DNA from 3 places in the Paenibacillus sp. J22P277 genome. Region 1 is predicted to be linked to each of the others. Evidence: predicted binding sites of a transcription regulator. Region 1 holds the regulator's gene; each other region holds the start of a gene.

Region 1 (6,616 bases):
ACCGGGCAAGGCCTCTTTGATCCAAGGCCAGTTGTCCCGTTTCTATAACAAGAAATAACGACAACGCAAGTAATCCTTACACCACCATAACAGAGGAGCTGATTCCGTGAGCTACACCAAAGATGACATCAGACGCATCGCGAAAGAACAAAATGTTCGTTTTATCCGCCTTCAGTTCACCGACTTGCTGGGCACGATCAAGAACGTCGAAATTCCCGTCAGCCAGCTCGAGAAAGCGTTGGACAATAAAATGATGTTTGACGGCTCATCCATCGAAGGATACGTGCGCATCGAAGAATCCGATATGTACCTCTATCCGGATCTGGACACATGGGTTGTATTCCCTTGGATAGCGGAAGACCGCATCGCCCGCCTGATCTGCGATGTGTACATGCCGGACGGCACGCCGTTCGCCGGCGACCCGCGCGGTATCCTGAAACGCGTGCTAAAGGAAGCCGAAGAGCTTGGCTTCACGTCCATGAACGTCGGTCCCGAACCGGAATTCTTCCTGTTCAAGACGGATGCCAACGGCAACCCGACGACGGAGCTGAACGATCAGGGCGGTTACTTCGACCTGGCGCCGATGGACCTTGGCGAGAACTGCCGCCGCGAAATCGTGCTGACGCTCGAAGAAATGGGCTTCGAGATCGAAGCTTCCCATCATGAAGTGGCACCGGGGCAGCACGAGATCGACTTCAAATACGCGGATGCGATCAAAGCAGCCGATCAGATCCAAACGTTCAAGCTGGTCGTCAAAACCATCGCCCGCCAGCACGGCCTTCATGCTTCGTTCATGCCGAAGCCTTTATTCGGCGTCAACGGTTCGGGGATGCACTGCCATCAGTCCCTGTTCCGCGGCAGCGAGAACGCCTTCTACGACGAGAGCGACAAGCTTGGCCTAAGCCAAGTCGCGCGTTATTACATGGCCGGCTTGCTGCGCCATGCCCGCGCGTTCGCGGCAATCACGAATCCGACGGTCAACTCGTACAAGCGTCTCGTACCGGGATATGAAGCGCCTGTCTACGTAGCCTGGTCCGCCAGCAACCGCAGCCCGATGATCCGCATCCCTGCTTCCCGCGGCCTCAGCACGCGTGTCGAGATGCGCAGCCCGGATCCGGCAGCTAACCCGTACCTCGCACTGGCGGTCATGCTCAAAGCAGGTTTGGACGGCATCCGCAACAAGCTTCCGCTGCCGGCTCCGACGGATCGCAACATCTACGTCATGACCGAGGAAGAGCGGATCGACGAAGGCATCCCGAGCTTGCCGGACGATCTGAAAGAAGCCTTGACCGAACTGCTTCGCAGCGAAGTCATCTGCGATGCGTTGGGCGATCATGCGCTGGCACATTTCTACGAGCTGAAAGAAATCGAGTGGGACATGTACCGCACGCAAGTCCACGAGTGGGAGAGAGACCAATACCTGGCGCTCTACTAGAGCAATCCAAACCCTTGGCATTTACATGCCAAGGGTTTTTTGCGTTTAAGGGAGCGGGAATGAGTTGCCGACGGGATATTGGCAAGGCGGAGACGGCAACTGCGACATGGGCTGCCAGTTGCCGAGGCGTGCTGTTTGTTGTCCTGTCGTCCCTTGTTCGCGGAGCGGAGGAGTGATCGAAGGAACAGGTTTTCGCTCCCGGGCGTCTCCCGGCTCTTGACTGCATAGAGGCGAACCTGCCGCCGTCTCCGCACTCGTACGCTCGCGCCGGCATATAATGCCATACTAAAAGTTACCGAAAGGGTGTGGCGGGAATGGCAGGGAAACCGGAAGCCAAGGGCGGGGCGTTTAAGCTGACCGGTCCGATTCTATCCCATGTGGCTGCCATCATGATTCCCTTCTATAAGAAAATCGCGCGCGATCGCAACTATGCGCTGCGATGGTCGAAAGCGGTCAGGCAAGGCGATCTGGACACGCTGATCGCGCTGTTCAAAGCGGTGACGAAGCCGGCCAAGCTGGATGGCTTTTCTACCAACGGCATCGGATATTTTATTGATTTCGCGTTCCCGGCGCCGGTTCTTCAATATTCGAATGGCACGACCATTCCGCCGGGTTCCACGCAGTTTACTTTCTCGACGCCGATCCATCGGGCGATCGCCAGGGACGTTCTTCCGTTCTACAAGGCAATGGCGGGCTCGAAGGCATACGCGGCCGCTCTGGCAGCCGCGGTGAATGCGAAGGATGTTGCGCGCGTACGCTGCCTCGTTCGACGGAAGGTGAAGACCTGTGCGCTCAAGTCGATCGCGATCCGCTTTTCGGGCGTTGAACTCAATTTTAAATTCAAGAGCAGCCGATTTACGTACCGCAATTTGCTGTTTCGGGAAATCGGGTCCTAGGTACCCGAAGCGCAGGGGACGGAAGAGCATGGGAAAAGGGCAGTCACAACGCTTGGAAAGCGGTGACTGCCCTTTTAACGTACGAATTAATGAATATCGCGGAAGAGTCCGATGACCTTGCCGAGAATGCTGACGTTGCGGAGGCGAATCGGCTCCATGGTGGAGTTCTCCGGTTGAAGCCGGATATGATCCTTCTCTTTATAGAAGGTCTTGACGGTCGCTTCGTCGTCTTCCGTCATCGCGACCACGATGTCGCCGTTGATCGCGCTCTGCTGCTGGCGGACGATGACGTAATCGCCGTCGTGAATGCCTGCTTCGATCATGCTTTCCCCGATAACGCTAAGGATGAAGACGTTATCGTCGCCGACTTTATCGGCTGGAAGAGGAAAATATTCCTCGATATTCTCGGTTGCGGTAATCGGAACGCCGGCGGTGACTTTACCGACGACCGGTACCTTGGCTATGGCCAGCGGGAACGGAATTTCGTTGTCGTCCCCATCCAATATTTCGATCGCGCGGGGCTTGGTCGGGTCGCGGCGGATCAGGCCTTTCTTCTCCAAACGGTCCAGGTGGCCGTGGACGGTCGAGCTGGAAGCAAGTCCAACCGCTTCGCCGATCTCGCGTACGGAAGGTGGATAGCCTTTCTCCCGGACTTCCATCTTAATGAATTCAAGTATCGCCTGCTGGCGGTTTGAAAGTTTCGACACCGAAATCACTCCAAAGGTTCATTTGTGTAAAATTATAGCACAGAACCGGAGTTCGTACAAACATAAGTTCGAGAAACACAAGTTCGCATTTTGCGGCGAACAAATGTTCTAAAATCTGTTGACTGCAAACGGATGTTCGTGTTATTCTGATTTCACAAGAACAGAACAAACGTTTGGGGTGCTGATCATGATGCAAACAATATCGACATACTCGACTGCTTATAATGATAAACCGGTGACTCCGCGATCGGTTCGCGGCGTACGAAGGGAACGCGCAACCGAACGGCTGCTCATCAGATTGGCGGCCGCTTCTCTATTCTTTTTGCTCTTGTTCGTCGGATTCTCCTTATTGACCGGACATGCGGACAGCGAGCAGCCCTCCGTACCGACAGCATCGGAACAAGTCATCATTGTCGGTTCGGGAGATACGCTATGGGAAATCGCCAGCAGCGTAAGAACGGAAGACGAGGATATTCGCAGAACCGTGTACGATCTGCAGAAACGGAATAATTTAAGCTCCAGCGAATTGAGAGCGGGACAAAAGCTTATCGTCCCTGCCGATCGCTGAGCCGTCATCCGTCTATAGATGGATCGAAGACCGAACGCATGCGTTCGGTCTTTTTCTATTTTATCATAAGTTCCGAACAGCTTGACGAAAGGCCGCTTCGCCTTGACAATGGATGATTAAAAATGTCAAAGTAAAGGATGTGATGTTGGCCTGAAAGACGAGAGGAGAAACGCAGAATGGAGAAGATCATCGCTCGCATCAACGAGCTTTCGAGAAAGAATAAAACGGTCGGCTTGACGCCGGAAGAGCTGGCGGAGCGAGATGAGCTGCGCCGCATGTACCTGGATAACTTCAAACGGAATTTCCGCAACCAGCTGGACACGATCAAATGGGCGGAGGACGAGGAAGAAAACGGGGGAACGATCAAGCATTAATCATCTGCCATTTCGAGGAGGGGAAACCGAATGCAATATCGGCTATTAGGTCGCAGCGGGCTTGCGGTCTCGGAATTATGTCTCGGTACGATGTCCTTCGGCAATACGACGAACGAATCGGATTCCATTACGATGACGCACGACTTTTTGGACCGCGGCGGCAATTTCCTGGACACGGCGAACGTGTATGTCCAGGGCAGATCGGAAGAGATCGTGGGCAAAGCGATAAAAGGCCGGCGCAGCGAAGTCGTGCTCGCTACGAAAGTACGGTTCATGACAGGCGAGCATCCGAACAGCGGCGGCGTCTCCCGCAAGCACATCATGGACGCGGCGGAAGCCAGCTTGACACGGCTCGATACCGATTATATCGATCTCTATCAAGTGCATGTCTGGGATCATGCCACGCCGATCGAAGAGACGCTGCGCGCGCTGGACGATCTGATCTCGGCGGGAAAAGTGCGCTATATCGGCTGTTCCAACTTTTTTGCATGGCAGTTGATGAAGTCGCTTGCAACGAGCGACCGAGAACGGTACGCCCGGTTCATATCGATCCAGCCGCAATACAGCCTCGTCAGCCGGGAAATGGATCGCGAGATGCTGTCCCTCTGCTTGGAGGAAAATATCGGCATCATTCCTTGGGCGCCGCTCGGAGGCGGCTTCCTGACGGGCCGCTATACGCGCGAAGAACCGACCAGCGGACGCTTGACGTCGAAGTTGGGCGAGAGCTCCTGGGCGCTTCGGGCGTCGGATAAAAATTTCGCCGTTCTCGATGCCGTTCGGTCCGCGGCCGCGGAACTGGATAAAACGCCGTCGCAGATCGCGCTTGCTTGGCTGCTGCAGCGCAAAGGCATCACCTCGCCGATCTTCGGCGCAAGCACGTTGGAGCAGTACCAGGACAACATGGGCGCCATCGGCTGGACCATGCCGGATTCGGTATGGCATGCGCTCGACGAAGCGAGCGCGCTTCCGAGCGAATACCCGAACCGCTTTATCGCCAAATTCGCCCGGCCGTACTAATCGGCCGCCAAACCAGAGAATGTTTGAAGATTGCTAAGGGGGATCATCCGTGTCAAGATCGTGGCAGCGTAAAGTACAAAAGAATCAAGAGCAAATCAACAAGCAGCGCAAGAAACACGGACAAGCTCCGCTCATGTCGGCGAAGTCCGGCAAGGCAGGGCTGGATACCTTCAAAGGCCGCAGTTATCTGATGCCGGCGTTCCTGCTGCTTTTCATCCTATTCTATGTGATCGTGACGATCAATTCCGACGCGTTCAAGCAAGCCGACACGATGTTCTGGGTCACGATTGCCTGTTACGTGGTGCTTGCGAGCTTGTTCCTGCTGCGCAGACCGTACCTGTCGGTCGGAAGCGATTTCGTTCGCACCCGCCGTTTCGCCGGAGATCGCAACGTGTACGTCAGCAATATCAAAGCGATCAACACGCAGAAAGGCTATATCGTGATCGAGCAGCATAAGGGCGGCAATTGGGTCTTCTCGCGCGTCATGAACCGATATCCGATTGAACCGATGACGGCGCGATTGAAAGCATTTGCCGAGCAGCACGGAATTCCGTTTACCGAAAAATAACAGAGTGGAGCGCACGAGAAACCATGGCTAAACAAGCAGTTCTGTTCGATTTGGATGATACGCTGCTCTGGGACGACCGCAGCGTGCAGGAGGCGTTCGACGCGACCTGCGAAGCGGCTGCCGCACAGACAGGCGTGAATGCCAAAGCGTTGGAGGAGGCGGTGCGCCGCGAAGCCCGTGCCCTCTATGAATCCTACGAGACGTACCCGTTCACGAAGATGATCGGCATCAACCCGTTCGAAGGGTTGTGGGCGAATTTCCTGGAAGGCGAGCAAACCGAGTTCCGCCAGCTGCAGCAGCTGGCGCCGGGTTATCGCAAGGAAGCGTGGACGCGCGGCCTGAAGGCGCTCGGCATCGATGACGAAGCGCTCGGCGCTCAACTGGCGGAGCGGTTTCCGGCCGAACGCCGGGAACGGCCGTACGTCTATGAAGAGACGTTTGCCGTCTTGGATAAATTGAAAGGCAGCTACAAGCTGCTGCTGCTCACGAACGGTTCCCCCGATCTGCAGCGAGAGAAGCTGGCGGGCGTGCCGAACATCGCGCCTTATTTCGATCACATCATCATTTCTGGCGAATTCGGCAAAGGAAAACCGTCCCCGGACATATTCCGCCACGCGCTCGAACGTCTCGGCATCGAACCGGAACACGGCATCATGGTCGGAGACAAGCTGACGACCGATATACTTGGCGCGAATACCATCGGCATGTCGTCCGTATGGATCAACCGCCACGGCATAACGCGCACGGATGACATCATTCCTACCCATGAAATCAAGCATTTGGAAGAACTGCTGCCGTTGCTGGTCTAAACGGCACGGCGAGCGGATCGGCGGCAAGCAAATTCCGGAATCACAGATGGTTCATCGCCTACAATCGCCGTCGCAACGCGCAGGGAGTTTGTTCGCATTTCTTAATGGAGCTCTTGTCATCAAGCAAAGAAAAAGGAGACCAATCCGCGGAAAGGTCTCCTTTTTCTTTGTTTTGTTTTAGAGAGCGAAAAACATCGCGAATAAATAGTGACCGAAGGTCGGTATGGAGTTGAAGCAGCGTC
Region 2 (6,616 bases), on a different contig from region 1:
CGCGTCGCCAGCTCGCCGACGATCGCCGAGCAATGCTCGCGCAGCTCCTCCGCGCTCAGCGAGCCCCACCGGTCGCCGAGCGTTTCCGTCAGGCGGCTGAGCGCGGCGTGGAAGAGCTGTCCGATGTCCGGCGCGGCCAGCTTGTACTGCGCCCGTTCGCGCAGCCGCAGCCCGTGTATGGCGAAATGCTGGAACGGACAGGAGACGAACCGTTCCATCCGGGAGACGCTGCCCCGCAGCAGCTTACCGTAAAGCATGTCCGCCGTCTCGCGGGAAAGCGAAGGCTCCTCGTTCGAATATTGCAGCGAACCGACCAGGCGCCCCAGCTTGTGCTGCCAGTCCGGCCTGACCGCGTACCAATTGTAGGTCTCCCACCAGATGGGAGAGATCGCCGTTCCGTGCCGCCATGCCCGCAGCTGCGTAATCAGATAGGACAGCGTCCGCTCGGGATGCGCCATGAACGACTGCTGCTCCGCTTCCGGCATGCCCGATGCAGGTTCGACGGCGGCTCCCGCTTCCTCGAGGCCCGGAAACAGCCCCTTTACGTGCCGGATAACCTCGGAAGGCAGCAGACTCTTGCCTTCTTCGTCCGCAAGCGGCCAACTGATCCAGAGATGCCGGCTCGGCGTGGTGAGCGCGTTGTAGATCATGAACCGCTCGTCGAGCAGCTTCCTGCGGACGCCCGGCGCCATGACGAGACCGCCGCTTTCCATCGTTTCGCGCTCCTGCTCCGTCAGCACGCCGTCCTCCTGCATCCGCTGCGGCATGACGCCGTCGCTGGCGCCGAGCAGATAGCAGACGTGAATATTGCCCGAGCGCGTCCGGTCCATGCTGCCGATCAGCACTTGATCGAGCGAAGGGGGCACCGACGCCAGCTTCAGGCTCTCGAGGCCCGTCTCCGCCATGCCCGCGAACAACTCGATCGGGACGGCCTCCGAACCGGTCATCTCCGTCAGCTGGTCCAGCAAATCCATGACGCCTTCCCATAACTGGCGATGTTCCCGCGCCCGCAGCGCATTGCCCGCGGCACTCTCCTTGCGGCTCCATCGTTCCAGCCTATCGGGAGCGTCGACCGCCATCAGCAGCCGGTACACCGCCTCGCACATGCCCCGGACGTCCGCCGCCTTCTTCAGCTCGCGGATGAATTTCTTCAGTACGGGGACAACGGCTTCGCGCGCGTCCATGATCGCTTCGAATTCGCGGAGCTCCCGTTCGCCCGCCTGCACGGGATCGCCGTCCAGCGTATCGCGCATAAGCGGTTTCCATTGACTGAGCGACAGCCACTTGTTGCCGTTCATGCCCGTTGCCAGCGCGTAATTCTCCAGCAAGTCGAACGTTTCCCTCGTGACGCTGCCGTCGTCCGGAATGAGCAGCTCCGTCTTGATGCAGCGGAACACCGCCTCGAACCGCCAGCCGAATGATGCGATCTCGAGCGCGGAACGGATAAACTCGACGAGCGGGTGATGCAGCGCGGCGTTCTTCTGGTCCAGGAAGAACGGAATGCCGTAATCCGCGAAGATCGCCTTGATGTAATCGTTGTAATCCGGCGCGTTGCGGACCATGACGGCCAAATCGCGGTAACGCAAGCCCTCGTCCCGGACCCTGCGCACGATGTCACGGGCGGCGGCTTCTACTTCCGCCCTTCTGCCGGAAGCCGCGTGCAGCGAGATCGCGCCTTCCGCGAGCTCGCCGGCCGACAACCGCAGCGGCTTCCGTCCGGCATGGCCGTATTGCCGTTCGACGTGGGCAATCATTGGACTGTCCAGGAACCGATAGGGAGTTCCCCCCAGAAGGAGGGGCTCCTCGATATCCATGCCGTTGTTCGCCGCGAGATCGCGAAGCTTCAAGAAGGTCTCGGCCGTCGGCCGGAACAGGTCCAGCTCATGCGGCATCTCCCCGTTTCCGTAATGCTTGTCCAAGCAAAGGGTCACGGTCATGTTCTTGGCATGCTTCATAAGCGCTTCGAGCGCTTCGAGTTCCTTCGGGGTGAAGCCGTGGAAGCCGTCGACCCAAATCTCGCAATCGCGCATGGAAGGCGCCTCATGGAACCCTTTCACCAACCAAGCCAAATAATCCTCCGCGTCTATGTATAGGCCGGCAAGCTCTTGCTCGAGCCGGTTCGAAATGAGCTGCAGATCGCCGAGCTTCCGCCCGAGCAGCGAGCTCCGCGTACTGGCTATGTAATGTTCCCCGAACGCCCGCAGCGCCTCGGCGTCGATCCCGTACCGCTTCCACTCCGTCATCAGCTCGCCCAGCCGTTCGATGAACCCGTGCTGGCTTTCGCTGCCCTGAAACAATTGCAGCTCCTTGTTCAAGCGGGAGACGATTTTGTACAGCAGCATGTTTTTGCCGTTCTCGCTGATCGGCGTCAGCGCCGTTCCCCCGGTCTCCTGCATGACCCGGAAGGAAAGCCGCCGGAAGCTGAGCGCCTGCGCCCGGATCGTTCCTTTCAGCGGCGATTCCGGCCTGCCGAGCAGCGCGTATTCCGTCTGGAAGGTCGCCTGCTCCGGCACCAGCATGATCAGCGGAGCGCCGTCCGGCTGCTCCAGGATCCGGTTCGTGATGGCCGACAGGCAATGATGGGTTTTCCCCGCCCCCGAGCGGCCGATAACAAAACGAAGCGCCATGCGCCCACCTCTTCTTTTCGCGTATTCGATTCTTCTATTGGGTTCTTACGTTCGATTCTTCTACTCGATTCTTCTATTCTAGCATACCGGATGCGATCTGTTCACCCGAAAACGCGAATGTTTGTTCGATGCCGCCACAGGTAAATCCTTCTCCTCCCGCATGGCTGCCCTTTTCCCACCCGTACAAGCGCAAAAAAGAGCGGTTCCGAAGAACCGCCCTCAGCCGCAAATTACCTATCCCGGCCGCCAGGCTGCCGGAGTCCCGCAGCTCTATTTGCCGCGCACCTCGAAAATGCCGAATTTCAAATAATGCCCTTCGTTCACGCCGAGAATCTGCGGATGATCCTTGCCCGCCGCCCGCCATTCGATCAGCCGCAGCGTCTTGCCGGCATCGACCGCCGCCGCCTGGATCGTCTCCAGGAACAGCTCAGGCCGCATATGGTACGAACAGCTGGCCGTCACGAGATAGCCGCCTTCGTTAACCAGCTTCATGCCGTGCAGGTTGATGTCCTTGTAGCCTCTGACCGCGCCTTCGATGGCATGCTTGGACTTGGCGAACGCCGGCGGATCCAGAATGACGACATCCCATTTGCGGCCCGCCTCGCCGCTTAGCGGCTTCGACGTATCGAGCTTCGGCCCTTTGGCGTTGGCATTGGCGACGGCAGCCTTGCCGCGCTCCATCCGTTCTTCGATGCCCTTCACTTGTCCGCGCAAATACTCGAAGGCATCCGCGACCACGAATTCGACGCGGTCGGTAAATCCGTTGCGCGCGACGTTGCGCTGCGCCGTCTCGACGGCATGGGCGGAGACGTCCAGGCACGTCACTTTCTTGGCGCCGTACTTGCAGGCATGGAGCGTGAAGCTGCCCGTATGGGCGAAGCATTCCAGCACGGTCGCACCGTCCCAGTACGGGAACGTCACGACCTTGCCGTTGGCGTTGACCGGGACGAGCCGAGGTTCCTTCAGTTCGGCAATCGTGCCGGTATCGTCGGCTTCGGCGGCATTCTCGTCGAACGGCTGCTCCGCAAGGCGAATTCCGCTTCGTCCTCCCCAGCCCGTCATAAGCGGGGCGATCGACGCGCGGTTCTCGCGCTGATCGAAAAAGTAGCCCGTCTTCTGGCCTTCCACGATATCGACCTCGAGTTTCAAGCCGTTTTCCACGATTTCCACGATCCGCGGACATTCTCCGTAAAGGATGCCCGTGCGTTCCTCCAAACCTTCCAATGCGCGCACGGAAACGTCGCTTCGTTCATAGATGCCCTTCGGCTCGAACACGGCAACCAGCGCCGCGACGAGCGCCTCCCTGCGCGCCTCCATGCCGAGCGTCAGCAGCTGGACGACGAGCACTTCGCCGAACCGGTCGACGATAAGCCCAGGCAGAAAATCCGCTTCGCCATATACGAGCCGGCAATCGCTGCCGTTCACGAACCGGATGCGGTGCTGCTTGCATTGCAGCAGGCGCTCGGCGAAAAAGGCTTCGTCCATCGCCTCCACCGGCTGATGGCCGATGACCCGAATCGTAATCTGGGATGCCGGATTCCAATAGCCCGTTGCCAGGTATCGGCCCTGGTGATTTACGACGTCCACCAGACCGCCGGGACCGCCTTCGCCCTCCATGCGGTCGATTTCGCCGGCAAAAATCCAGGGATGGCCGGATTCCGTTCTTTTTTTGCGTTCCTTCTTCAATACCGCTTTCGCGCGTTCCATCGTCTCTACGCCTCTTTCGCTGCTGAAATGCTTGTCATGCCCGTCTTGCCGTTCGCATATGTATCGTTACCCGCATAACCGTTTCTCTATATCCCTGCACTATGCAAAGGAGATAAACCGACCATGTTCTTCGCGATCATGCTGCCGATGTTCGGCGGCTTCGCCTTGTTTCTGTCCGGCATGCGGACGATGGAACTCGCCCTGCATCGTTCCGTCGGCCGCAACCTTCATCGCATCCTCCAGCGGTTCACGTCCACGCCGCTGCACGGCTTGCTCGCCGGAACCGCAGCAACGGCTGTCCTGCAGAGCAGCACAGCCGTTACGGTCATGTCGATCGGGATGGTGAATGCCGGCCTGCTGACGTTTCCGCGGACGCTCGGCATCGTGCTCGGCACCAATATCGGCACCTGCCTGACGACGGAACTGCTCGGCTTGAACCTCGGCAAGTACGGCCTGCCGCTGCTCGGATGCTCGGCCGCAATATGGCTGCTGACCGCGCTCTTCGGCGAAATGGAACTCGGCCGAGGAAGCCGGGCCGGCCGCCGAATTGGCCGCCTGCTCGCCCCGCTTAGGACCGGAGCCGTCGTAATCGGCGGCTTCGCCCTGCTGCTCGTCGGCATTCGCATGATGCAATCGATCGCGCCCGCCGTACAATCGACGGCTTTCTTCGGCGCTTTCTTAAGCCGCGCCGACTCCAGCGTCTTCTGGGGCTTGGCCGCCGGCGCCGTGCTGACCGCCGTCATTCACAGCGGCGCGGCCGTCATCGGCATCGTGATGGGGCTGGCGGAATCCGGCGTCATGCCGGTCGAAGTCGGCGTTGCCGTCGTGCTCGGCGCGAACGTCGGCACCTGCGTGACGGCGGTCATTGCCGCGATCGGCGGGACGCGTTCGGGACAATTCGTCGCCTGGTCGCATGTGCTGCTCAACGTCGGCGGCGCCGCGCTGTTTGCCCCGTTCACGCATGAGCTTGGCATGGCCGCGGCCTGGTTGGCCGCTTCGCCCGCCGCGCAAGTCGCCCACGCGCAAACGTTGTTCAACGTGTTATGTTCCTTGCTAGCCCTGCCGCTGTGTTACCATCCTCGCCTCCGCGCGCTCAAACCCGACTGACGGAGCGCTCAGTCCTCGTCCATGAACGTCAGTCCCAGGAGGCGCAGCGCGCCTCCCAGAATCCGGTCGTTATTGTTGTACCCGGATTGCTTCTGCCTGCGCCAAGCCTCCGCGGGTTCGAACCACTCCACGCCGCGGATTTCTTCCACCTGCGCCTGCAGCTTGCCGCCGATGGCTTCGACGAGATAATAATGGACTTCCTTATCGATGATCCCTTTGGCGTCATGGCTGTACCGATATTTGATCTGGTCGATCGGGGAAACGATCGCGCCTTGAATTCCGGTCTCTTCCGAAATTTCGCGCAGGGCCGTTTGCTCCACGGTCTCTCCCGGTTCCATTTTGCCTTTGGGCAGCGATATTTTGCCGTAACGATCTTGAATCAGCTGTACTTGCAGTTCGCCGTTAACCCGGCGGAAAACGACGCCGCCTGCTGAAATTTCCTTCATCTGTGTCTCCCCTCCGCCCATTCGAAATCGGCTCGGTTATGTAGAGCAAGGATTCTTTCGCAGCCATGTCAGCAGGGCGGCTTCAGAATCCTTGCAGCGTTCTTATTATCGCATCATGCCTGCATCGCTTGGGGCAGGGGCTTGCGTTTGGCTTCCTCTGCGCGGGACGCCGATTCCGGACGCTCCGCTGCCGGCGCATGCTCTTCCAGCACGCGGACCAGCTGGCCCTGGCATTCGTTGACGCCCGCTTGCGTGATCTTCACGCGGCACAGTTGGCCGATCAGCGACTCGGCGCCGTCGAACGCCACTTGAATATAGTTGTCGGAGTAGCCCATGACCCGGGCTTCCCCGGACGTTCCGTTAAACGCGCGCTCCGGAATGACGTCCAGCACTTCGCCGACGTACTTCTCGGCGTACTTGAGCTGCATCCGCTCGGATAAGTCGATCAGCTGGTGGACGCGCTCGTTCTTCGCTTCTTCGTCCACCTGGTCATCCATCCGCGCGGCGGGCGTACCCGTCCGCTTGGAATACGGGAAGACGTGCATCTCGGCAAAGCCGAGCTTCTCCATGAATTCGAAGCCGTTCCGGTACATCTCTTCCGTCTCGCCCGGGAAGCCGACGATGACGTCCGTGGTGATCGCCACGCCCGGCATTGCTTCGTGCAGCAGGCGGATTTTCTCCGCGAACTGCTCCACCGTGTATTTGCGGCGCATCCGCTTGAGGACGTCG
Region 3 (6,616 bases), 440 kb from region 1:
CCAACGCTGTTCCTGCTCCTCGCTCCATGCCGCGTACGTTGTCCGCGCCTCCGAAGAGGCGTCCGGCTGGCAGTCGCAAGCTTTGGCGTCCAGCAAGCCGACGTCGGATCTGCCTTTGCCTTTCTTGGCCGTTTGCGCCAGCAGACGCGTATTGCCCGTCCATTTACGCCATTTCCCGCTCTGTTCCAGGGCGGCGGCCAGCCCTTTATCCGCTTCGCCGGCATTGCCTTGAAGCAGCGCGCCGAGCGCTCTGCCGAGCATCGCTCCATCGCCGCCGGCCGGCTTTACGACGACTACCCTCAAGCCGCTCCCCGGCGCCGGAGCGTCGGCGGAATCCGCGGCGAGCGGCGGCTGCTCCGCCGCCGGATCGGCCGCTTCGTCGGAATTGCCCGGCGAGATGAACAGCATGAGCGCTAGCAATCCGAGCAGCGCCGCCGACGTCCGGAGCACCGTCATCCGCAGTCCCCGCTTGCGATTCCAGGCGGCGATCATTTGCTTCGGTTCGTTCGCCAGCGGATGCTGCTTGCGCTCGTATGCATCGTAGATGCTGCCGGATTGGAGGAAGCAATAATTCGCCTTCGCTTCCTTGCCTTCCAACATATATTGCTTGCCCAGCAGATACCAGGCCATGCGGTTATCGGGATGATTTTGGACATAGCGCTTCAAATAGTTCATATCGTCCTGCGTTTCCATCTGCGACCTCCTGCTTTCGGAATCCGGTAGCTACTATATCGGCAGATGAACCGTCCGGATAACATCCGAACGCGATTTTTTTAGCAATTCTTTGCTGGTGACGGTCGCGTGACGGTATTCGTCTCCATGACAACACGAAAAATCCCATCCCCCGGGCAAGCGGGAAATGGGATTCGAGTGCGCTTTATTCGTATTAGTTATTGAAAGGCGCGTCCGCGATTTTGATGGAGTCCGTCGGGCAGCCGTCTGCCGCATCTTGCAGATCATCGTACAAATCTTCAGGGATCTCGGTGTTGCCATGGTTACCGTCGCTGCCGAAAATAACCTCCGCCAAACCTTCATCGTCGTAGTCGTAGATGTCAGGTGCCGTTGCTCCGCAAGCTCCGCAGGCAATACACGTATCTTTCTCAACCCATGTAAACTTCGACATCGTGGTTTCCCTCCTATTAATTGTAAGCGCAGCACTTACGTTAGTATTTTGTTAAGCATACAACCCTCAATCATCACTATATAACATATGCTCGTCCCTTTGCAAGGATGTCCCTCTAATTCGTTTGTTGCGGATCAAGGCCGACGGATCGTCACCGAGCATGCCTGCCGTGAGCACCGCGTCCTCGCCGAATTTGTCTCTCAACCTATCCATCGTTCGCGTAAGCGCCTCTTTCTTCGGCTGATCGCTATAGTTGAATAGATCCAGTTGAACCGCGGTATCGGCCAGCAGGGACAGGTTCTGCAGCGTGATGCCGAGCAGGCGCGCCGGCTCGCCCCGCTTCCAATGCTTATCGAACAGCTTGCACGCTTCCCGGTGAATATCGGACGCGGAATCCGTTGGAACGGGGAGGGTGACCGAACGGCTGATCGTCGTCATGTCCGGCCTCCGGATGACGATCTGGATAGTCGAGGCGATCATCTTCTGATGCCGCATTCTTCTTCCGGTCTGATCCGCGAGGTTCAGCAAGATTCGGTGCGCTTCTTCCCGTTCGGTCACGTCCTTCGGCAGCGTCGTCGTGTGCCCGATGGATTTGTTGAGTCCCCGCTCGGCATTGACGGGGGCGTAGTCGTAGCCGTGCGAGGCCGCCTTCATCCAGGAACCGACGACGCCGAAATGCTTCACGAGCATCGTCTCCTCGGCGGCGGCGAGCTGACCGATCGTCCGGATGTTGAGCTTGACGAGCTTCTCCGCCGTTTTGCGGCCGATGCCGAACAGCGTATCGCAGGGCTTATGCCACAGCAGCTCGGGTACGTCGCGGATGCGCAGTACCGTGAAGCCGTTCGGCTTCTGCATGTCGGAGGCCATCTTGGCAAGCAGCTTGTTCGGGGCGACGCCGATGGAGCAGGGCAGATCCCACTCCTTCCGTATCCGCTCCTGGATGTCGCGCGCGATCTGCAGCGGTTCCCCGAACGCGGAAGACCCGGTAATGTCCAAGTAGCATTCATCGATCGAGACGGCTTCGACCAGCGGCGTGTACTGTCTCGCGATCGACATGAAGCCCCGCGAATAAGTGCGGTACAGATCGAAATCGGGCCTGATCATCAGCATATCCGGACAGCGCTGCAGTCCTTCCCGCACCGTCATGCCCGTCTTGACGCCATGCGCGCGCGCCGCGTAAGAGGACGTGACGATAATGCCCCGTCGCTGCTCCACGCTACCTGCCACGGCCGACGGCTTTCCTTTATATCGTTCAGGCTCCTCCGCTTCATGGACGGAGCAATAGAAGGCGTTCATATCCAAATGAAGAATGACACGGCTTTTGGGAGACGCCGCTACCCCGTCTTTCGTCATCGCTCGCGATCACCCTTCCTTGGCATTAGCCGATCATATGATCGTATTTTCAGCATACCAATCGGCCGCCCCGAACGTCAACTTCAAGCTATGCGCCTAATCGGCCCACGTTTACGCACCGCCCTTCTAATGCTATAATAAAAAATTATGACTGCGATTGAAAAACGGTTACAAGGAAGGGGGCTTTTGCATTCATGGGAAATACGATCTCCATATTCGACACGACACTTCGAGACGGCACGCAAGGAGAAGGCATCAGTCTTTCCGCGGAGGATAAAGTCAAAATCGCCCAGAGGCTCGATTTGTTAGGCGTTCATTATATTGAAGGCGGAAATCCCGGCAGCAACAGCAAGGATATCGAATTCTTCCAGCGCGTGAAAGGCTTGAAGCTGAACGCCAAGCTGACCGCGTTCGGCAGCACGAGGCGCAAGAACAGCCTCGCCGAGCAGGACAGCAGCCTGCTGCGGATCGTGGAATCCGGCGTTCCGGCCGCGACGCTCGTCGGCAAGTCGTGGGATTTCCACGTACATACCGCGCTGCAGACGTCCTTGGAAGAGAATCTGTCGATGATCTACGATTCCTTCGCTTTCCTGAAGCGCCAGGGCGTCGAAGCGATTTTCGACGCGGAACATTTCTTCGACGGGTACAAGCATAATCCCGACTACGCCCTTGCCGTCCTGCGCAAGGCGCAAGACGCCGGCGCCGACTGGATCGTGCTGTGCGACACCAACGGCGGTACGCTCCCTTCCGAGGTCCATGCCATCGTAACGCGTATCACCAGCGAGCTTAGCACGCCGATCGGCATCCACACGCATAACGATTGCGAGCTTGCCGTCGCCAACACGTTGGCCGCGGTACAAGCCGGTGCCCGCCAAGTGCAGGGCACGATCAACGGCTACGGCGAGCGCTGCGGCAACGCGAATCTGTGCTCGATCATCCCGACGCTTCAATTAAAGATGGATTATCGCTGCATCAGCGACGACCAGCTCCAATCGCTGACCAACACGGCCCGCTATATCAGCGAAATCGCGAACGTGCACATGCCGGTTGCCCAGCCTTACGTCGGCAATGCCGCATTCGCCCACAAAGGCGGGATCCACGTCTCCGCGATCATGAAGGATTCCAAGACGTACGAGCATATCCAGCCGGAGCTCGTCGGCAACAAACAGCGCATCCTCGTCTCCGAGCTTGCCGGCCAGAGCAATATCATCTCCAAGGCGCAGGAGCTTGGACTGGATATTAACGCCAACAACGAGAAGACGAAACGGATCATGGAGAAAATCAAGGATCTGGAGCATCAAGGCTATCAATTCGAAGGCGCCGACGCATCGCTCGAGCTGCTGCTTCGCGAGGCCTTCGGCGAGATGAAGGAAATCTTCAAGCTGGAATCGCTCAAGATGCTCGTCGAGAAGACGAACGGCAGCGGCATGAACGCCGAAGCGATCGTCAAAGTCAATGTCGACGGACAACCCATCTACATGGCGGCGGAAGGAAACGGCCCTGTCAACGCGCTCAACAACGCGCTGCGCAAGGCGCTCGAGCAATTCTATCCGAGCATCAACGATTTCCATTTGTCCGATTATAAAGTTCGGGTCATCGACGAGAAGGACGCGACGGCGGCCAAAGTCCGCGTGCTCATGGAATCGACCGATTTCAAAAGCACCTGGAATACGGTTGGCGTATCCAGCAACGTCATCGAGGCGAGCTGGGAAGCGCTGGTCGACAGCATCCGCTACGCGCTGTTGACGAAAGCCAAAATCGATTCGCATGACGAACCCCGCGAGCAGTTCGGACTGCTCAATCATTAAATCGCGCACTCGCGCGCAAAAAGCCGGAAGCTCATAAGCTTCCGGCTTTTTGTTACCTCCATGCGTTCCTTACGTACTTGCGCTTGCTTTCGCCTCGGTCTCGGCGTCGAGCCACTTATCGATGAATGCCTTCCATTGGGCTTTCGAGATCACGCCTTCGATTCGCTCCCTGACGATTCCGTTGCTGTCCACGAGCAGGCTGATCGGAAACGAATTCACTTTGTAGAGCTTCTGCGCGTCGCCGTCCCGATCCATCAGAATCGGAAACGACAGCTTCTGCTGATCCACGAATTCCCGGGCCTGCCGCTCCTTGTCCACGCTGGTCGCGTTAATGCCCAGAATCTCGAGCTTGCCGTCGTAATCCTTGGCCAGCGACAGCAGGTCCGGCGCTTCCATCTCGCACGGATAGCACCAGGAAGCCCAAAAATTCACGAGCAGCAGCTTATCCCGCTTTCCGCCGATCGCGACGGACTGATCCTTCAGATCGGGAAGATTAAGCGTCGGCGCGGTATAACCCGGCTTAGGGAGCATATCCGACGACGCGGCCAGCGCATCGTCATGCTTGCCTTTATTTTGATAAACTGCGGCACCTGCCAGAATAAGCACGATGACGAGCAATACGATCGATCGTTTCATAATGCGCCTTCTTTCGGAATAGTTGTCGATTAACGCGAGGAACACTTCCTACATGTTACCATGTTCAAGAATGGAAGCTCAAGTTCGGGGGTACATTAACCGGCGAGACCGGCGAGGTCATCACATCGACTTGGAGGTCTTTGAACCATGAAGCAATCGGCCAAATCCCGCGGAACGGCAGGCAGCCCGGGGAAATTACGAACGGCGGAATCCGGCGGCGGAAGCGCCTCGAAAGCGAAGCAGCAAGGCAAAGGCGGCGGAAAGTGGCTGGAATACGTCGCGCTCGCGACCGTCCCCCTCGTACTCGTATTAGGCAACTCCATGCTTGTCCCGATATTGCCGGAGATGGAGCGCGAGCTTCACATTTCGACATTTCAAGCCAGCCTCGTTATCACTTTATTCTCCGTTGCCGCCGGTCTCATTATTCCCTTCTCCGGTTATCTATCCGATCGTTACTCCCGCAAAGCCGTCATCCTGCCTTCGCTTGCCCTCTACGGCATAGCCGGCATCGGGGCGGGCGTGGCGGCGGTCATGCATTCATACGGCTTCTTGATCGCCGCTAGAGCCCTTCAAGGAATCGGCGCGGCGGGCACCTCTCCGATCGCCATGGCTCTCGTCGGCGACAAGTATAAGGACGGCGAGGAAAGCGAAGCGCTCGGACTCATCGAAGCGTCCAATGGAGCAGGAAAAGTCGTCAGCCCTATTATCGGCTCGCTGCTGGCCTTAATGGTTTGGTACGCGCCGCTGTTCGCGTTTCCGGTCTTCTGCGCCGGCTCGTTCGCGGCCATGTTGTTCCTGATCAAAGAACCGGCCAAAGAAGGCAAGGAGCAGCCGCTGCCGGTCAAGCAATACGTTGCGGATATCGGCAAGCTCTTCAAGGAGAAAGGCCGATGGCTGATCGGCGCGTTCGTGTCGGGCTCGCTCGGCTTGTTTATTTTGTTCGGCGTCCTCTTCCGCCTATCGGACTTACTGGAGAAAGCGCCGTATAAGATCGACGGCGTCGCAAAAGGCGGCATCTTGGCGATCCCGCTGTTGTTTCTGGTCATCACCGCTTACCTCACCGGCCGCAAAATCAAGAATAACGGCCGCTTGATGCGCATCCTAATGATCGTCGGCCTCGCTCTCATGTGCGCCGCGCTCGCCGCCGCCGCTTTTTTGCACCGTAACATCTATCTCCTGATCGGCTTCGCGGCGTTGAGCAGCCTCGGGACCGGTTTGGTGCTGCCCTGCTTGAATACGCTCATTACCGGGTCGGTCGATCGCCAGCACCGCGGAATGGTCACGTCGCTGTACAGCAGCCTGCGATTCTTCGGCGTCGCTTTGGGTCCCCCGTTATTCGGCTGGATCGCCGGCATTTCGGATACGCTGCTGTACGGCATCGTCGCCGGACTATCGCTTGGCTCCATGCTCATCATCGTCTTTCTCGTGCATCCTCCGGCCAAAGCCGGGGACACGCCAGGATGACGGCCTCGTTTGACATTATGCGAAACCTCGAACTTAGCGGTAGGCGGGATTTCCGATTCTGCGATATAATGTGGGCAGTCCAAGTCTCAAACTGTCCGAGCAGGAGGAACTGCCATGCACCAAAACACGATGCCTCGTCTAGCCTTGCTTGATCCCGCCGCATTTCGGGCGCTATTCTCGCTCTGCATGGACGCCATGCCCTTCGAAGCATGCGGCGTCTTGACCGGACATT

The links. Region 1 encodes LexA, which represses DNA repair genes until DNA is damaged. Its sites were predicted from a motif close to CGAACATATGTTCG; they were not measured.
Region 2: a site for LexA is predicted at 2,742-2,755, ahead of addB (helicase-exonuclease AddAB subunit AddB). Genes of this name have one in related genera too.
Region 3: a site for LexA is predicted at 2,507-2,520, ahead of AC50YL_RS13185 (DNA polymerase IV). Genes of this name have one in related genera too.

What each region holds. Positions count from the first base shown of each region.
Region 1 is NZ_JBXENS010000003.1:495,395-502,010, reverse strand. It holds gene AC50YL_RS11275 (MerR family transcriptional regulator) at 1-58, shown strand, start outside; gene glnA (type I glutamate--ammonia ligase) at 107-1,435, shown strand; gene AC50YL_RS11265 (hypothetical protein) at 1,750-2,331, shown strand; gene lexA (transcriptional repressor LexA) at 2,418-3,038, opposite strand; gene AC50YL_RS11255 (LysM peptidoglycan-binding domain-containing protein) at 3,226-3,606, shown strand; gene AC50YL_RS11250 (DUF896 domain-containing protein) at 3,783-3,980, shown strand; gene AC50YL_RS11245 (aldo/keto reductase) at 4,011-4,997, shown strand; gene AC50YL_RS11240 (hypothetical protein) at 5,047-5,565, shown strand; gene AC50YL_RS11235 (HAD family hydrolase) at 5,589-6,374, shown strand.
Region 2 is NZ_JBXENS010000001.1:673,135-679,750, forward strand. It holds gene addB (helicase-exonuclease AddAB subunit AddB) at 1-2,627, opposite strand, end outside; gene AC50YL_RS03520 (class I SAM-dependent rRNA methyltransferase) at 2,898-4,334, opposite strand; gene AC50YL_RS03525 (Na/Pi cotransporter family protein) at 4,458-5,441, shown strand; gene AC50YL_RS03530 (NUDIX hydrolase) at 5,450-5,887, opposite strand; gene mtaB (tRNA (N(6)-L-threonylcarbamoyladenosine(37)-C(2))-methylthiotransferase MtaB) at 6,001-6,616, opposite strand, start outside.
Region 3 is NZ_JBXENS010000003.1:931,894-938,509, forward strand. It holds gene AC50YL_RS13175 (L,D-transpeptidase) at 1-693, opposite strand, end outside; gene AC50YL_RS13180 (ferredoxin) at 887-1,123, opposite strand; gene AC50YL_RS13185 (DNA polymerase IV) at 1,190-2,476, opposite strand; gene cimA (citramalate synthase) at 2,671-4,284, shown strand; gene AC50YL_RS13195 (TlpA family protein disulfide reductase) at 4,354-4,920, opposite strand; gene AC50YL_RS13200 (MFS transporter) at 5,068-6,384, shown strand; gene AC50YL_RS13205 (Mov34/MPN/PAD-1 family protein) at 6,499-6,616, shown strand, end outside.